Regions from separate parts of the Mesorhizobium sp. M0058 genome, predicted to be linked through region 2. Evidence: predicted binding sites of a transcription regulator. Region 2 holds the regulator's gene; the other holds the start of a gene.
The links. Region 2 encodes PhoB, which activates phosphate uptake and scavenging genes when phosphate is short. Its sites were predicted from a motif close to TGTCATNNANCTGTCAT; they were not measured.
Positions count from the first base shown of each region.

Region 1: a site for PhoB is predicted at 5,183-5,199, ahead of ppk2 (polyphosphate kinase 2). Genes of this name have one in related genera too.

Region 1 is NZ_JAMYUQ010000002.1:294,785-302,400, reverse strand. Features, by position in the region: gene NKJ75_RS04310 (enoyl-CoA hydratase/isomerase family protein) at 1-155, opposite strand, end outside; gene NKJ75_RS04305 (pyridoxamine 5'-phosphate oxidase family protein) at 336-842, shown strand; gene hemB (porphobilinogen synthase) at 931-1,986, shown strand; gene NKJ75_RS04295 (DUF1330 domain-containing protein) at 2,021-2,347, opposite strand; gene NKJ75_RS04290 (winged helix-turn-helix transcriptional regulator) at 2,524-3,219, shown strand; gene NKJ75_RS04285 (dihydrofolate reductase family protein) at 3,329-3,973, shown strand; gene ppk2 (polyphosphate kinase 2) at 4,202-5,122, opposite strand; gene NKJ75_RS04275 (aldo/keto reductase) at 5,363-6,406, shown strand; gene NKJ75_RS04270 (glycosyl transferase family 90) at 6,427-7,398, opposite strand; gene NKJ75_RS04265 (hypothetical protein) at 7,577-7,616, shown strand, end outside.
Region 2 is NZ_JAMYUQ010000008.1:749-8,364, reverse strand. Features, by position in the region: gene NKJ75_RS14880 (substrate-binding domain-containing protein) at 1-529, shown strand, start outside; gene pstC (phosphate ABC transporter permease subunit PstC) at 626-2,086, shown strand; gene pstA (phosphate ABC transporter permease PstA) at 2,083-3,399, shown strand; gene pstB (phosphate ABC transporter ATP-binding protein PstB) at 3,417-4,241, shown strand; gene phoU (phosphate signaling complex protein PhoU) at 4,283-4,987, shown strand; gene phoB (phosphate regulon transcriptional regulator PhoB) at 5,004-5,693, shown strand; gene NKJ75_RS14850 (ROK family protein) at 5,724-6,959, opposite strand; gene xylF (D-xylose ABC transporter substrate-binding protein) at 7,225-7,616, shown strand, end outside.

The DNA of each region.
Region 1 (7,616 bases), on a different contig from region 2:
ACGCCGGTATCGCGCTCAAAAGCGTCGAGCGCCTTGTCCAGCGCCTTGATCATGCGATGTGTCAGCGCATTGAGCGCCTGCGGCCGCGTCAGCGTGACGACGCCTGCCTTGCCCAACCGTTCGAAGCGGATCTCGTCGCCGCCGCCAAAATCCATCGTCAGAGAATCCCTCCCCGCGCCTGCGGGACTGAAGTGCTAAAGGTGGCGCATGGGTGCGTCAACCGGCGGGCGCGGTTTGGATTTTCGCAAGGGAACGCGACCGTGCTTTGCCCCCGACAGAAATGCGCGCAAAATTGCCGGGCAAAACAGCCTTTCTTCTGATGCAGGGACAAACGCATGACGCTTGAAACCGCAGCGCCGAGCCATGGCTGGGAGATGCCGAAAAAGTTCGACCCGGATGATGTTCTCAGCCGCCCGCTGATGGCCAATCTGGCGACCGTGACCGCTGACGGCGCGCCGCGCAACGCGCCGATGTGGTTCATCTGGGAGGACGCTGCGATCTGGCTGCTCGGCTCGACCGGCGCAAGTGCTGTCAAACACCTCGAACGCGACCCGCGCTGCGCCGTGGAGATCGTCCATTTCGACAATGAGGCCGGCATCCTGCTGCATCTCGGCCTGCGCGGCGTCGCCACCATAGAAGCGATGGCGCCGAACCGCTTCAAACGGCTGCTGCACAAATATCTCGGCCCGGAGGCGACCTGGAACCGCTGGTTCATCGACAATGTCGCCGACATCGGCCATCCGGACGGGCGCCTGATCCGGCTCGCCCCGGAGAGCACCTTCACCAACAATGTGTCGTTGTTCAAAACCGGCCCAGAACTGGCGTGGCCGCCAAAGCCGTAAGCACCGCGTCATCGGCTGGCACAATCGTGTCGCATTGGTCAGCGGCAAGGCCTCGTGGTAAAAGCCGCCTCGACCCGGAGTTTTTGCGATGAACAAATTCACCCCCGCGACGAGCAACAAATTCGCGCCGGCAAAGCCCGCCGGTGCGCGCAGCGTCGACGAGATCACCGGCAGCCGCCGCTTGCGGCGCATGCGCAAGGCCGACTGGTTGCGCCGCCTAGTGCAGGAAAACCGGCTTACGGTGAACGATCTGATCTGGCCGATCTTCGTCATCGACGGCAAGAACACGCGCGAGCCGATCGCCGCCATGCCCGGCGTCTTCCGCCTGTCGCTGGACCTCGCCGTCAAGGAGGCCGAGCGGGCCGCTAAGCTCGGCATTCCGGCGATCGCCACCTTCCCCAATGTTGAACTCAGCCTGCGCGACCAGACGGGATCGCACATCCTCGACCCGGAAAACATCATCAACCGCGCCACCCGCGCCATCAAGGACGCGGTGCCGGAGATCGGCATCATCACCGATGCGGCGCTCGACCCGTTCACCTCGCACGGCCATGACGGCATCTTGCGCGACGGCATCATCGTCAATGACGAGACGGTGGAACAGGTGACCGCCGCGGCCGTCATCCAGGCGGCGGCCGGCGCCGACATCATCGCGCCGTCCGACATGATGGACGGCCGCATCGGCGCCATTCGCGACGCACTCGACGCCAACGGTTTTTCGGATGTGGCGATCATGTCCTATGCGACGAAATTCGCCTCCGCCTTCTATGGCCCCTATCGCGAGGCGGTGGGCACCGCCGGCCTGCTCAAGGGTGACAAGAAGACCTATTATCTCGACCACGCCAATTCCGACGAAGCGGTGCGCGAGGCCGAGCAGGATATCGCCGAGGGCGCCGACATGCTGATGGTCAAGCCCGGCCTGCCCTATCTCGACATCATCCGCCGGCTGAAGGACGAGTTCCAGATGCCGACCTTCGCCTACCAGGTGTCAGGCGAATATTCGATGATCAAGGCGGCGGCCGCCAATGGCTGGATCGACGGCGAAAAGGCGATGCTGGAATCGCTGCTCGCCTTCAAGCGCGCCGGCTGTGACGGCATCCTGACTTACTTCGCGCCGGAAGTGGCGCAACTGCTGAAGGGTTAGCCGGAACCTGGATGCTCCGGGTTCCGGCTTTTCCTCACGCCTTTGGCAAATAAGGAATCGTTCCGGCGAGATCGGTATCGTCGATCAGTTGGAAGCGGCTGTCGCTGCCCTTCTGACGCTCCGCCACAAACGGAGCGTATTGCGGATCGTTGGTGAAGGCTTCGGCTGCCTTTGCCGACGGAAACGCCATGATGGCGATCAGGCTGGTGTCGAGCGGCTTGCCCTCCAGCGTCTTCACATTGCCGCTGCGGGCGAGATACTTGCCGCCATGCTTGTGGACGAGGTCATGCACCGAAGCGGCATAGGCCGGCACCCATTTGTCGTCCTTCACCTTGATGTCTGCGATCACGTAAGCGGTCATTGTCCAACTCCTCATGGATCGGCACCGGACTGCCCGGTGACGTGACCGCTGCCTCGCATGGCGGCGCCGGACCGCTCCAGTCACAGAACTGTACCGGGGGTGCCAGTACAGCTTCTGTACTGGCTGAACTCAGGTTTTCTGAATAAGGTCCGGCAACATCTTTTGGAGCTCACCACATGACACAAGCCGGTTACAAGCAATTCTGCCCGCTCTCCATGGCCGCCGAGCTGCTCTGCACACGCTGGACCATGGTGCTGCTGCGCGAACTGGTGGCGGGGTCGACCCGCTTCAACGATTTGCGCCGCGGCGTGCCGAAAATGTCGCCAACCCTTCTGTCGCAACGGCTCAAGGACCTCGAGGCCGGCGGCATCGTCGAGCGGACCGAGATCGCGACCGAGAAGGGCGTGTTCGAATACCGGCTGACCGAGGCGGGCCGGGATTTGCGCCCGGTTGTCGAGGCGATGGGGTTTTGGGGCCAGAAATGGGTCGAGGCCAGGCTGTCGCTCAAAAACCTCGATCCGTCGCTGCTGATGTGGGACATGCGGCGCAATCTGAACCCCAGTCCGCTGCCGGACGGGCGCACCGTGATACAATTCCTGTACCATGACCTGCCGGCGTCAAAACGATCGTGGTGGCTGATCGTCGAAAAGCAGGGCGAGGTCGATCTTTGCTGGTACGATCCGGGCTTCGACGTCGATCTCTACGTCTCGACCGATCTGTGCACCATGACCTCGATCTGGATGGGGCTGACGACAGTTCACAAGGAACGCGACAAGATCAGCCTGACCGGCGATCTCGACGTCGCCGGCAAGATGCAGATCTGGCTTGGGCTCAGCCCGTTTGCGGTGATGCCGAAGCGCGTGGCGGCTTGAGGTCCCTGCGCATTCCACAGATCGGCTTGCCTCTAAAATACTAGTTGCAAAATGCAATCAGTTTGAATACTGATTGCAAATCACAACTGGTCATCAAAGGGAGTCTTCCATGTCCAAACTCCGCGTCAATGCCTTCACCTTGTCGCTCGACGGTTTCGGCGCCGGTCCTGACCAGGACCTGCAAAATCCGCTCGGCGTTGGTGGCGAAGATCTGCACAAATGGATGACCGGCACCCGCACCTTCCACGAGATGGTCGGCAAGGATGGCGGCAGCACCGATGTGGACGACCGGTTCACCGTCCGCAGCTTCGACAATGTCGGCGCCTGGATCCTCGGCCGCAACATGTTCGGTCCAATCCGCGGCGAATGGCCAGACGAGAGCTGGAAAGGCTGGTGGGGCGACAACCCGCCCTATCATGTGCCGACCTTCGTGCTGACCCACTACGAGCGCGACTCCATTGTGATGGAAGGCGGCACCATTTTCCACTTCGTTACCGGCGGCATCCACGCCGCGCTCGAACAAGCAAAGGCCGCGGCCGGCGGCAAGGATGTCCGCGTCGGCGGCGGCGTTTCCACCATCCGGCAATATCTGCAAGAGAAGCTCATTGACGAGTTGCATCTGGCGGTGTCGCCGGTGTTGCTCGGGAGGGGCGAGAGCCTGTTTGCCGGGCTGGATATGCTGAAGCTGGGTTACCAGTGCACCGAGCAGGTGGCGACAGCGCTCGCCACGCATGTGACGATCAAGCGGGTGTAAGCCTCATTTGGGAAAATTGCGATCCGTCGCGCCCCCTCTGTCCTTCCGGACATCTCCCCCACGCCGGGGGAGATCGGATGTCGCGCCGGCTTTCGCCACTCATCAACGTAGCAAGAAGGGCGCCATCGGCGAAGCTGCCAATCTCCCCCCTTGTGGGGGAGATGTCCGGCAGGACAGAGGGGGGCGCGAAAGAATGCCGTCCTCTCGTGTCTTCAATTGCGAAGACGCTCAATACTTCTCCGGCACGTAAAGCTCGCGCGGCAGGACCTGGCGCTCGTACTCCGGGTTGAACACCCGCTCGGGCAGCGTGATTTCTTCGTGCGGCACGTCCTCATAGGGCAGCTGTTTGAGGAGATGGTCGATGCAGTTCAGCCGCGCCCGCTTCTTGTCGTTGCCTTCGACGATGTACCACGGTGCCTCGGGGATGTTGGTGCGGGCAAACGTCTCTTCCTTGGCCTTGGTGTACTGCTCCCAGCGCACGCGCGACTGCAGGTCCATCGGCGACAGCTTCCACTGCTTCATCGGGTCGTGGATGCGCATCATGAAGCGCATCTGCTGTTCCTCGTCGGTGATCGAGAACCAGTATTTGACCAGCGTGACGCCGGAGCGGACCAACATGCGCTCGAACTCCGGCACGTCGCGGAAGAACTCTTCGACCTGATCGGGTTCGGCAAAGCCCATCACCCGCTCGACGCCGGAGCGGTTGTACCAGGAGCGGTCGAACAGCACGATCTCGCCGCCGGCCGGCAGATGCGGCACGTAGCGCTGGAAATACCACTGCGATTTTTCGCGCTCGGTCGGCGCCGGCAGCGCCACGACGCGGCAGATGCGCGGGTTGAGGCGCTGGGTGATGCGCTTGATGACGCCGCCCTTGCCGGCGGAATCGCGTCCTTCGAAAACCACCACCAGCTTCTTCTTGTGGTAGGCGACCCAGGACTGCAGCTTGATTAGTTCCGACTGCAAGCCGATCAGGTCGCGGAAATACTGCATGCGGTCGATCGACGGCGGATGCGCGTTCTTGTAGATCTTGGAGATCTCCAGCGACAGCGCCGGCTCCGACATTTCAAGCTCATAGTCCTCGTCGAGCATGTCGGCGAGTTCGGCTTCCAGCCAATCCCTGGCCGGAGAATTCTGCTTCAACTCGGTCATTTCCACTGCTCCGCTTGCCGGCTGACATGAAACCCTGAGCCGACTTGATATAGGCCGGCAATGACGGTTTTATTGCAACCCGCCAGCCAGCCGATCATCGCTGCAAATCGGCGAGGCATGGCTGATCCATCGCCGTGGCATGGCGACAAGCCGCTCAAATTGTCCTACAAATGGCCGACCCGTTCGGGCTGCCCGCCCTTCTCCAGTAAATCCCCACCCACCAAAATTGCGAGGACCGACATGGAATACCGCACGCTTGGCCGTTCCGGCTTGAAAGTTTCGACGCTGACCTTGGGAACCATGACCTTCGGCGGCAGCGGGCCGTTCGCTGCCGTCGGCAATTCCGATCTCGCGGAGGCCTCGCGCATCATCGACACTTGCATCGATGCCGGCATCAATCTCATCGACACCGCCAATGTCTATTCGAACGGATTGTCGGAAGAGATCATCGGCGAGGCGCTCGGCGGCAAGCGCAAGAACGACGTGCTGATCGCCTCCAAGGCGCGCATGCGGATCGGCAAGGGCCCCAATGACGAGGGCCTGTCGCGCCATCATCTGATCCGCGAATGCGAGAAGAGCCTGAAGCGCCTCAGGACAGATGTCATCGACATCTATTTCCTGCACGAATGGGATGGCGCGACGCCGCTCGAGGAAACCATCGCCGCGCTCGACACGCTGGTTGCCCAGGGCAAGATCCGCTATGTCGGCTGCTCCAACTATTCCGGCTGGCAGGTCATGAAGGCGCTCGGCATCAGCGACAGCCAGCACCAGCCGCGCTTCGTCACCCAGCAGATCCACTACACGCTGGAAGCACGCGAGGCCGAGTATGAGCTCTTGCCGATCTCGGTCGACCAGGGCCTTGGCGTGCTGGTGTGGAGCCCGCTCGCCGGCGGCCTGATGTCGGGAAAATACCGCCGCGACAGTCCGACGGCGCGCCAGATCGGCGGCTGGTCGGAACCACCGATCCGCGACGAGGACCGGCTGTGGCGGATCGTCGACGTGCTGGTCGACATCGGCGCCACTCGCGGCGTCTCGGCGGCCCAGGTGGCGCTGGCCTGGCTGCTTGGCCGGCCGGCCGTCAGTTCGCTGGTGATTGGCGCACGCAACGAGGCCCAGTTGAAAGACAATCTCGCCGCGGCAAGCCTGACGCTGTCCTTTGATGAACGCCAGCGCCTCGATGCCGTCAGCCGGCCGCCGGTGCTCTATCCCTACTGGCACCAGCAGTTTACGGCGAAGGACCGCTTCGGCCCGGCCGATCTGGTTATGGACCGCAGCGTTATCTGACTTAAGGGCGCCGGAAGCGGCTAGCCCGCGATAAACCGCCAGACCTGCGGATCGGGCTCGATCTGGCCGCTGAGCACGAAATATTTGTAGAGCACGAGCAGGCAGATCGCCTGCTCGGCCCGCTCGTCGGCGAATTTGCGGCAATAGGCGTTGGCCGCCGCAACGATGCGCTGGGCCTCGGCCGGATGCTGCTCGAGATGATGCACCCGCTCGGCCAGATCGCTGAAGTCGGGCGCCAGCGGCACATAATGGACATCGGGCTCGAGTTGCCCCTCGGCGAACCAGGTCTCGTAAGTCGGCGGCGGCATCAGGCAGAGCGAGTTCGAGCTCATGATCCATTTCAGATTGGTCGCGACATCATTGCCTTCGAGCGAGATGATGTAGCGATAGCGGCGCTGCTGATCGATGCTGAGATAGGGCTTGCGGTATTCCGCAAGTGCTGTCGCCCTCGGCGTGCCGACATCGCAGAACGGCAGATTGCGGGCTGCATCCAGCAACAAGGTGCGGATCGGATTGTTGAGTTCGCCGCGCCAAACGACGAGCGGATGCTTGTCGGCGAAGGCGACATCGTCGGCCGGCATGTAGAAATGACGGAACTTGTTCAGCTTGAACAGGACGCCGTTGCCGTTGTCGCCCGCTATCGGCCGGTCCTTGACGATCGACGGCATCTTCGGCACTTCGATGACGTCGCCGAATTCCAGGTCGATGCGCAGATCTGGGTCGAAATAACGGGTGAACTCCTTCAGATCGTAATAGTACATGCTGCGGTCCGACGGCAGCCGGCTGACCGGCACGGCCTCGGGGCTGGGGCTAAAAGGCTCCCGCAGCGTGTTGTAGTAATTGAGCCGCTGGCGGACCGATGCGTCGGAAAGCCTGGCCTGATCGAGCAGCCGGCCGAGCCGGCGCCGGAAAAGAACCGGCGGCGCGATGTCGCGCATGGCGTTGCGCGCATAGTAGATCAGCTTCTGTGCGTTTCTTTGAAGCGTGGCCATCGGTCGTTTTGATTCGAAATCGGTCGGCGGCGGCTCCAGCAACTGTCCCGCAGCCTTTTCTAAACCATTGTGTTCGCCATCACGCAAGTCCAGAACCGCTGGCATCTGCCCTCGCGGCGCTGTTGTGTTTGCCGGCCAATGCTTCTAGGCAGGATCAGGCACAGCGAAAGGAAACGATATGGCTCGACCACCGAATTACGGTCAGGAACGCAAAGAGC
Region 2 (7,616 bases):
CGCCGCCTATATCCCGGGTGAGAAGCACGGCACCCGTGAAGTGTTCGAGACCAAGCTGCTCGACGCCGGCTGCGACAAGGCCGCTTTGAAGGCTGCCGGCATCGCCGACGACAAGGAAATCGGCAAGACCTGCATCGCCATCCGCAAAGACGGCAAGGCTGTCGACATTGACGGCGACTACACCGAGACGCTGGCCCGCATCGACTCCAACAAGAGCGGCGTTGGCGTGTTCGGCCTCGCCTTCTACGAGAACAATGCCGACAAGCTGAAGGTCGCTACCGTCGAAGGCATCGTGCCTTCGACGCAGACCATCGCCGATGGCACGTACCCCGTGTCGCGGCCGTTGTTCTTCTACGTCAAGAAGGCGCATCTGGGCGTCGTTCCCGGCCTCAAGGAATATGTCGAGTTCTTCCTTGATGACCAGATGATCGGCCCGGAAAGCCCGCTCGCCCAGTACGGCCTGGTTTCCGCTCCCGACGCCGAACGTCAGGGCCAGCGCGACGCCTTCGCCGCCGGAAAGACGATGTAATCAACCGACCGGATCAGGGCGCGGACCAAATCCGCGCCCTGATTTCGCCGCTTGCCGCAACGGTGGCGGCGATCTGAATTTTCCCTGGGGTGGGTGATGTCGTCCTTGCTCGTACTCGCCATAGTCATCGCCATAGGCGTGGTCGCTTTTGTGATCGGCCGCCAGCGCGCAGCGGCGCAGGATACCGGCAAGGTCAAGCCGCATTCGCGCGCGCATTATCATGGCTGGTGGGCCTTTCTGCTCGCGGTCCTGCCTGCCGTCCTGCTGCTCGCCGTCTGGGATATCGGCTCTTCCTTCTATCTCGACCGGCACATCCATGCCGCTTTGCCCGAGCGCACCGCCGACACAAAGGTGGCCAGCGAAGCGCTCGACGCCAGCATGGTGAAGAGCCTGGCCAAGGGCCTGCGCCGGCTCGATGGCGATACCGCACTTCCCGCTACTTTCGCCGAATTGCAGCCGCTGCTCGCCGCCAAGGGCGTGGCACTGGCCAGCGACACACAGGACTATATGATCCCGATCGCGGTCGAGGCGAACCAGGTCCAGGACCGGCTCGGCCTGTTCGGCGCCGTGCTGACCTTCGCGCTGTCGGTCGCCGGCGCCTTCTATGCGCTGAGGCAGATCGCGCCGCGCGCCAGGGCGCGCAACAATGTCGAGAAGCTGATGCTGTGGGGGCTGCTTGCGGCCTCGACCATCGCCATCCTGACCACGGTCGGCATCGTGCTGTCGATGCTGTTCCAGACGATCACCTTCTTCGAGAGCGTATCGCCGATGAGCTTCTTCTTCGGCACGGTGTGGGATCCGCGTTTCGCCGCCGCCGGTTCCGGCGGCAGCCAGGGTCAGTTCGGCCTGATCCCGCTACTCGCCGGCACGCTCTACATCGCCGCCGTCGCGCTTCTGGTCGCAGTGCCGGTCGGGCTGATGTCGGCGGTCTACATGTCCGAATATGCCTCGCGCGGTGTGCGCTCGGTGGTCAAGCCGGCGTTGGAACTGCTGGCCGGCATTCCGACCATCGTCTACGGCATCTTCGCCGTTGTCACGCTCGGACCGTTCTTGCGCGACCTGTCGGCGGCACTCACCGGCGGCTCGCCCTTCATCCAGGGCCAGAGCATCTTCACCGCCGGTCTGGTGATGGGCGTCATGCTGATCCCGGTCGTGTCCTCTTTGTCCGACGACATCATCACCGCGGTGCCGCGCGCAATGCGTGACGGCTCGCTCGGCCTCGGCGCCACGCGCTCCGAGACGATCAAGCGGGTGATCCTGCCGGCGGCACTGCCCGGCATCGTCGGCGCCATCCTGTTGACGGCGTCGCGCGCCATCGGCGAGACGATGATCGTCGTGCTGGCGGCGGGCGTCGCCGCCAATCTGACGGCCAATCCGTTCGAGGCGATGACGACCATCACCGTCAAGATTGTCAACCAGCTGACCGGCGATCTCGAGTTCAACTCGCCGCAGACGCTGGTCGCCTTCGCGCTCGGCCTGACGCTGTTCGCGCTGACGCTGGTGATGAACATCGTCGCCCTCTACATCGTGCGCAAGTACCGGGAGCAGTACGAATGACCGACATCCCCCTGGACACGATGGCGGGTGCCGTCGCGCGTCCGCGCCGCGACATCGGGCTGAAGGCGCGCTATGCCGCCGAACGCCGGTTCCGCATCTATGGCGTGATTGCGATCTCGGTGGGCCTGGCGTTCCTGGCCATCATGTTGATCACCATCGTCTCGAAAGGCTACACCGCCTTCTGGCAGACGACGGTGACGCTTCCGATCACCTTCGATGAGAAGGTCATCGACCCCTCGAACAAGCGTGCCACAGACCCGAATGTGCTGATCAAGGCGAACTATCCCAAGCTCGCCGAAAACGCGCTGGTGGCCAAGCTCGGCATCGATCCGGCCAACAAGCCGATGATGCTGAAGCTCAGGGGCTTCCTGTCGGAAGGCGCCCGCGTCCAGCTGCGCGACATCGTCTCCGCCGATCCGTCGGTGATCGGCAGGACGCGTGACGTCGACATCCTGGCTGCCGCGAACCTCGACTCGGCCTTCAAGGGTCAGATCGACCTCGGCGTCGATGAAGCGCGCCGCAAGGTGTCCAACCAGCAGATCGACTGGATGAACAAGCTTAAAGCCGACGGCGTGATGGCCGAGCATTTCAACACCGGCCTGTTCACCTATGGCGCCTCCAGCCGGCCCGAAACGTCGGGCATGGGCGTGGCGATCATCGGCTCGTTCTACATGATGGTGATCGTGCTGTTGCTGGCGCTGCCGATCGGCGTCGCCGCCTCGATCTATCTCGAGGAATTCGCCAAGAAGAACCGCTTCACCGACCTGATCGAGGTCAACATCAACAATCTCGCGGCGGTGCCGTCGATCGTCTTCGGTCTGCTTGGCCTTGCCGTGTTCATCAACTTCCTCGGCATGCCGCGCTCGGCTTCCTTCGTCGGCGGCCTGGTGCTGACCTTGATGACATTGCCGACCATAATCATCGCCACGCGCGCCGCCCTCGCCGCGGTGCCGCCGTCGATCCGCTCGGCGGCCCTAGGTCTCGGCGCCTCCAAGATGCAGATGGTGTTCCATCACATCCTGCCGCTTGCCGCCCCAGGCATCCTTACCGGCACCATCATGGGCCTGGCGCGTGCGCTCGGCGAGACAGCACCGCTGCTCTTGATCGGCATGGTCGCTTTCGTCGCCGATTATCCGACGACGCCTTTCGATCCGGCGACCGCGCTGCCGGTTCAGATCTATATGTGGGCAAACGAGGCTGAGCGCGCTTTTGTCGAGCGCATGTCCGGCGCCATCATCATCCTGCTCGTCTTCCTCATGGCCATGAACATCACCGCGATCGTGCTCCGGCGCCGGTTCGAGCGGCGCTGGTAGAAAAAAGGCAATTTGGTATGAACATCATGACCGAACAGTCCCTTGAGAATGCAGTGGGCGACAAAATGAACGCCAAGTCGAACGAAGTCATCAAGATGCGCGGCGACAAGGTCGGCGTCTTCTACGGCGAGAAGCAGGCGTTGTTCGACGTCAATCTCGACATCCGCCAGAACCAGGTGACGGCGCTGATCGGCCCGTCCGGCTGCGGCAAGTCGACCTTCCTGCGCTGCCTCAACCGCATGAACGACACCATCGATTCGGCGCGGGTGACCGGCAAGATCACGCTCGATGAAGACGACATCTACGACAAGAACATCGATGTCGTCGAACTGCGCGCCCGCGTCGGCATGGTGTTCCAGAAACCCAACCCGTTCCCGAAGTCGATCTACGAGAACGTCGCCTACGGCCCGCGCATCCATGGGCTGGCCAAGCGCAAGTCCGACATGGACCAGATCGTCGAGCAGAGCCTGAAGAAGGCTGCGATCTGGAACGAGGTCAAGGACCGCCTGCAGGAGCCCGGCACCGGCCTGTCCGGCGGCCAGCAGCAGCGCCTGTGCATCGCGCGCGCCATCGCCGTGTCGCCGGAGGTGATCCTGATGGACGAGCCCTGCTCGGCGCTCGATCCGATCGCCACCGCCCGTGTCGAGGAGCTGATCGACGAACTGCGCCAGAACTACACGATCGTCATCGTCACCCACTCGATGCAGCAGGCGGCGCGCGTCTCGCAGCGCACGGCGATGTTCCATCTCGGCTATCTCGTCGAGGAGGGCGCCACCGACAAGATGTTCACCAACCCCGACGACAAGCGCACCCAGGACTACATTACCGGCCGCTTCGGCTGAGCCGTCCGGCGGGTGAATTTTCAGGCACGAGGACCAAGATCATGGGTGAACATACCGTCGCCTCCTTCGATGAAGAGCTCGGGCAGATCAGCAAGCTGATCCGCGACATGGGCGATCTGGCAGGCTCGATGGTCAGCGGCTCGACCAGGGCGCTGCTCAATTCGGACAATGCGCTGGCACAGCGTGTCGTTTCCGACGACGCCATCATGGATGCGCGCCAGCGCGAACTGGACGACCGCGCCATCACGCTGATCGCCAAGCGCCAGCCGATGGCCAACGATCTGCGCGCCGTGGTCGGCTCGATCCGCATGGCGGGCGACCTCGAGCGCATCGGCGACCTCGCCAAGAACATCGCCAAACGCGTCGGCACCGTGGGCTTGAGCGTCACGCCGCGCGACCTCTCGCACTCCATCGATGCCATGGCGCAACTGGTGCTGATCCAGGTGCAAGGCGTCGTCGAGGAATATGCCGCCACCGATGCGGCAGCGCTTGCAAAACTCAGGAATGACGACGAGCGCATCGACGTCAAATACACGTCCGTGTTTCGTGAGCTCTTGACCTACATGATGGAAGACCCTCGCAACATCACCGCCTGCACGCATCTCTTGTTCTGCGCCAAGAATCTTGAGCGCATCGGCGATCATGTCACCAACATCGCCGAAAATGCGTATTATGTGCTGACCGGCCAGCAATTGCCCGCCAATCGTCCGAAGCAGGACGAGACGGCGATGGCCACGCCGGCCTGATGAGGGTGAACTGCCTATGATCGCGCCACGCATCATGGTCGTGGAGGACGAGGAGCCGCTGGGCGTGCTCCTCCGCTACAACCTCGAATCCGAAGGCTATCAGGTCGAGGTGGTGACACGCGGCGACGAAGCCGAGATCCGCCTGCAGGAAAACGTGCCCGATCTCCTGGTGCTCGACTGGATGGTGCCCGCTGTTTCCGGCATCGAGCTCTGCCGGCGGCTTAGAGTGCGGCCCGAAACCGAGCGGCTGCCGATCATCATGCTGACCGCGCGCGGTGAGGAAAGCGATCGCGTGCGCGGCCTGTCCACCGGTGCCGACGACTATCTGGTCAAGCCATTCTCGACGCCGGAGTTCATGGCGCGCGTGAAGGCGCTGCTGCGCCGGGCCAAGCCGGAAGTGCTGTCGAGCGTGCTCAAGGTCGGCGACATCGTGCTCGATCGAGAATCGCACCGGGTCTACCGCAAGAAGAGCGAGATCAGGCTCGGACCGACCGAGTTCCGGCTGCTCGAATTCATGATGCGCCATCCCGGCCGCGTGTTCTCGCGCAGCCAACTGCTCGACAATGTCTGGGGCGAGACGATCTATATAGACGAGCGAACCGTCGACGTCCATGTCGGGCGCTTACGCAAAGCGGTCAACAACGGCCGCATGCCGGATGTCATCCGTACCATTCGCGGCGCCGGCTACGCGATCAGGGAAGATTAGGATGCTGCGCGTCGCGCCGTTGCCGGCCATTCAGGCGACATGCTTGCCGGATTTGGCCTGAATGCCCGGCGCGAAAATCTCCTGATCGACGAAGCCGAGCGCGCGCATGGCACAGCCTTCGCGGATCAGCGGCAGCTCGTTGGGCTCGGTGTCGAAGGAGATCGATTTCGAGTGCTGGCCGCCGGCGGTCTGGGCGATCGCTTCGCGCAATGCCGGTTCGATCAGGTCGAAGGCGGCGGCGCTGACGCCTACCATGGCGACGGGTGCCGGATCGATCAGCGCAAACAGGCTGCCGAGGCCGAAGCCGAGCGCCTCGCCGGCCCTGCGATAGGCTTCGCGCTCCGGGCCGTCGGTTTCGCGGGCGCGCGCGGCGAGTGCGCGCATATCAGCGTCGCCGATATCGACCGGCTCGGCATCCTCGCCCATCATTTTGGCGCTGCGCCAGATGGCGTAGTTTCCGGCATAGGCTTCCACGCAGCCGCGCCGCCCGCAGCGGCAGAGCGCGCCGCCCGGACGGTGGATCATGTGGCCGAACTCGCCGCCCGAGGAATGGGTGCCGGTGAACAGTTCGCCTTTCAGCACCAGGCCCATGCCGATGCCGTGCGATAAGAGGATGGCGATAAAATTGTCGCGGTAGCGCTCGGGCTGGCGCCATTGCAGCGCCACCGCCATCATGTTGCAATCGTTCTCCATGGTGGCAGGAATGCCGAATTCCGCTTCCAACATGTCGGCGAAGGCAATGTCGGTCAGTGGCGTGATCGGCGACCACAGCATGGCGCGCGCCTGCGAATCGGTGATGCCCTGGATGCCCATGGCAATGCGGGCGATGCTCTGGACATCGAGGTCGGGATCCTCAAGCCGCCGCCGGACGATTGCTACGCATTCGCCAATCAGCTCGTCGCGCGGCTTGGTCAGCGTGTCCAGCCGGCGCTGTTCCTCGGCGACGACGTGGCCGGCATAGTCGATGACGGTGACGGACAGGAAATTGAGCGACAGCACGACGGTCATCACCGCCGCCGCTTCCGGGTTGAGACCAAGGCCCACCTGCGGCCGGCCGCGTTTCAGTGCGCCGGTCTCGCCAGGTTTGCCTTCAATCAGGATGCCTTCTTGAATCAGATCAGACGAGATTGCCGATATGGTCGAGTGGCTGAGGCCGGTGGTCGCCGCAATCTCGGTCCGCGACGGCTGGCCGGCCCGGCGCACGGCTGAAATCACCATCGCACGGTTGCGACGGCGCAGATCGTCGTGGCGGATTCCAACCGACATTTGTTTCCTCCCGGCCTCCTCGCGCCTCATGATAGTGACGGCGTTCGACGGCACCAGCCAAATATTGGCAGACGCCGGCAGCCCTGTCATTGTTTATTGCGGACCTCGAAAAAATTCGGCACGGCCATCAGAATCCATCAGAATCGATGTTGACAGCGCGTTATCATTGAACCAGTATTTTTTCGAGGCTCGAAAAAATAGCGCCTCTGTGTGCCGGCCCTCGGGCCAGTTTTGTCGCGCCGCACGCGGCGCAGGGAGGATTATGATGAACAGATTTGCAGCCGCCATGCTGGCGGGTGTCGCCATGTCGCTGGCGCTGATGTCGGTCGCGCAGGCGAAGGACAAGGTCATCGGCGTGTCGTGGTCGAACTTCCAGGAAGAGCGCTGGAAGACCGACGAGGCGGCGATGAAAACGGCGATAGAGGCTGCCGGCGACAAGTACATTTCCGCCGACGCGCAGTCCAATCCCGGCAAGCAGCTGACCGACGTCGAAAGCCTGATCTCGCAGGGCGCCAACTCGCTGATCATCCTGGCGCAGGACGCCTCGGCCATCGGCCCGGCGGTGCAGAAGGCGCTGGACGAAGGCATTCCGGTCGTCGGCTATGACCGCCTGATCGAGAACAAGGACGTCTTCTACCTGACCTTCGACAACAAGGA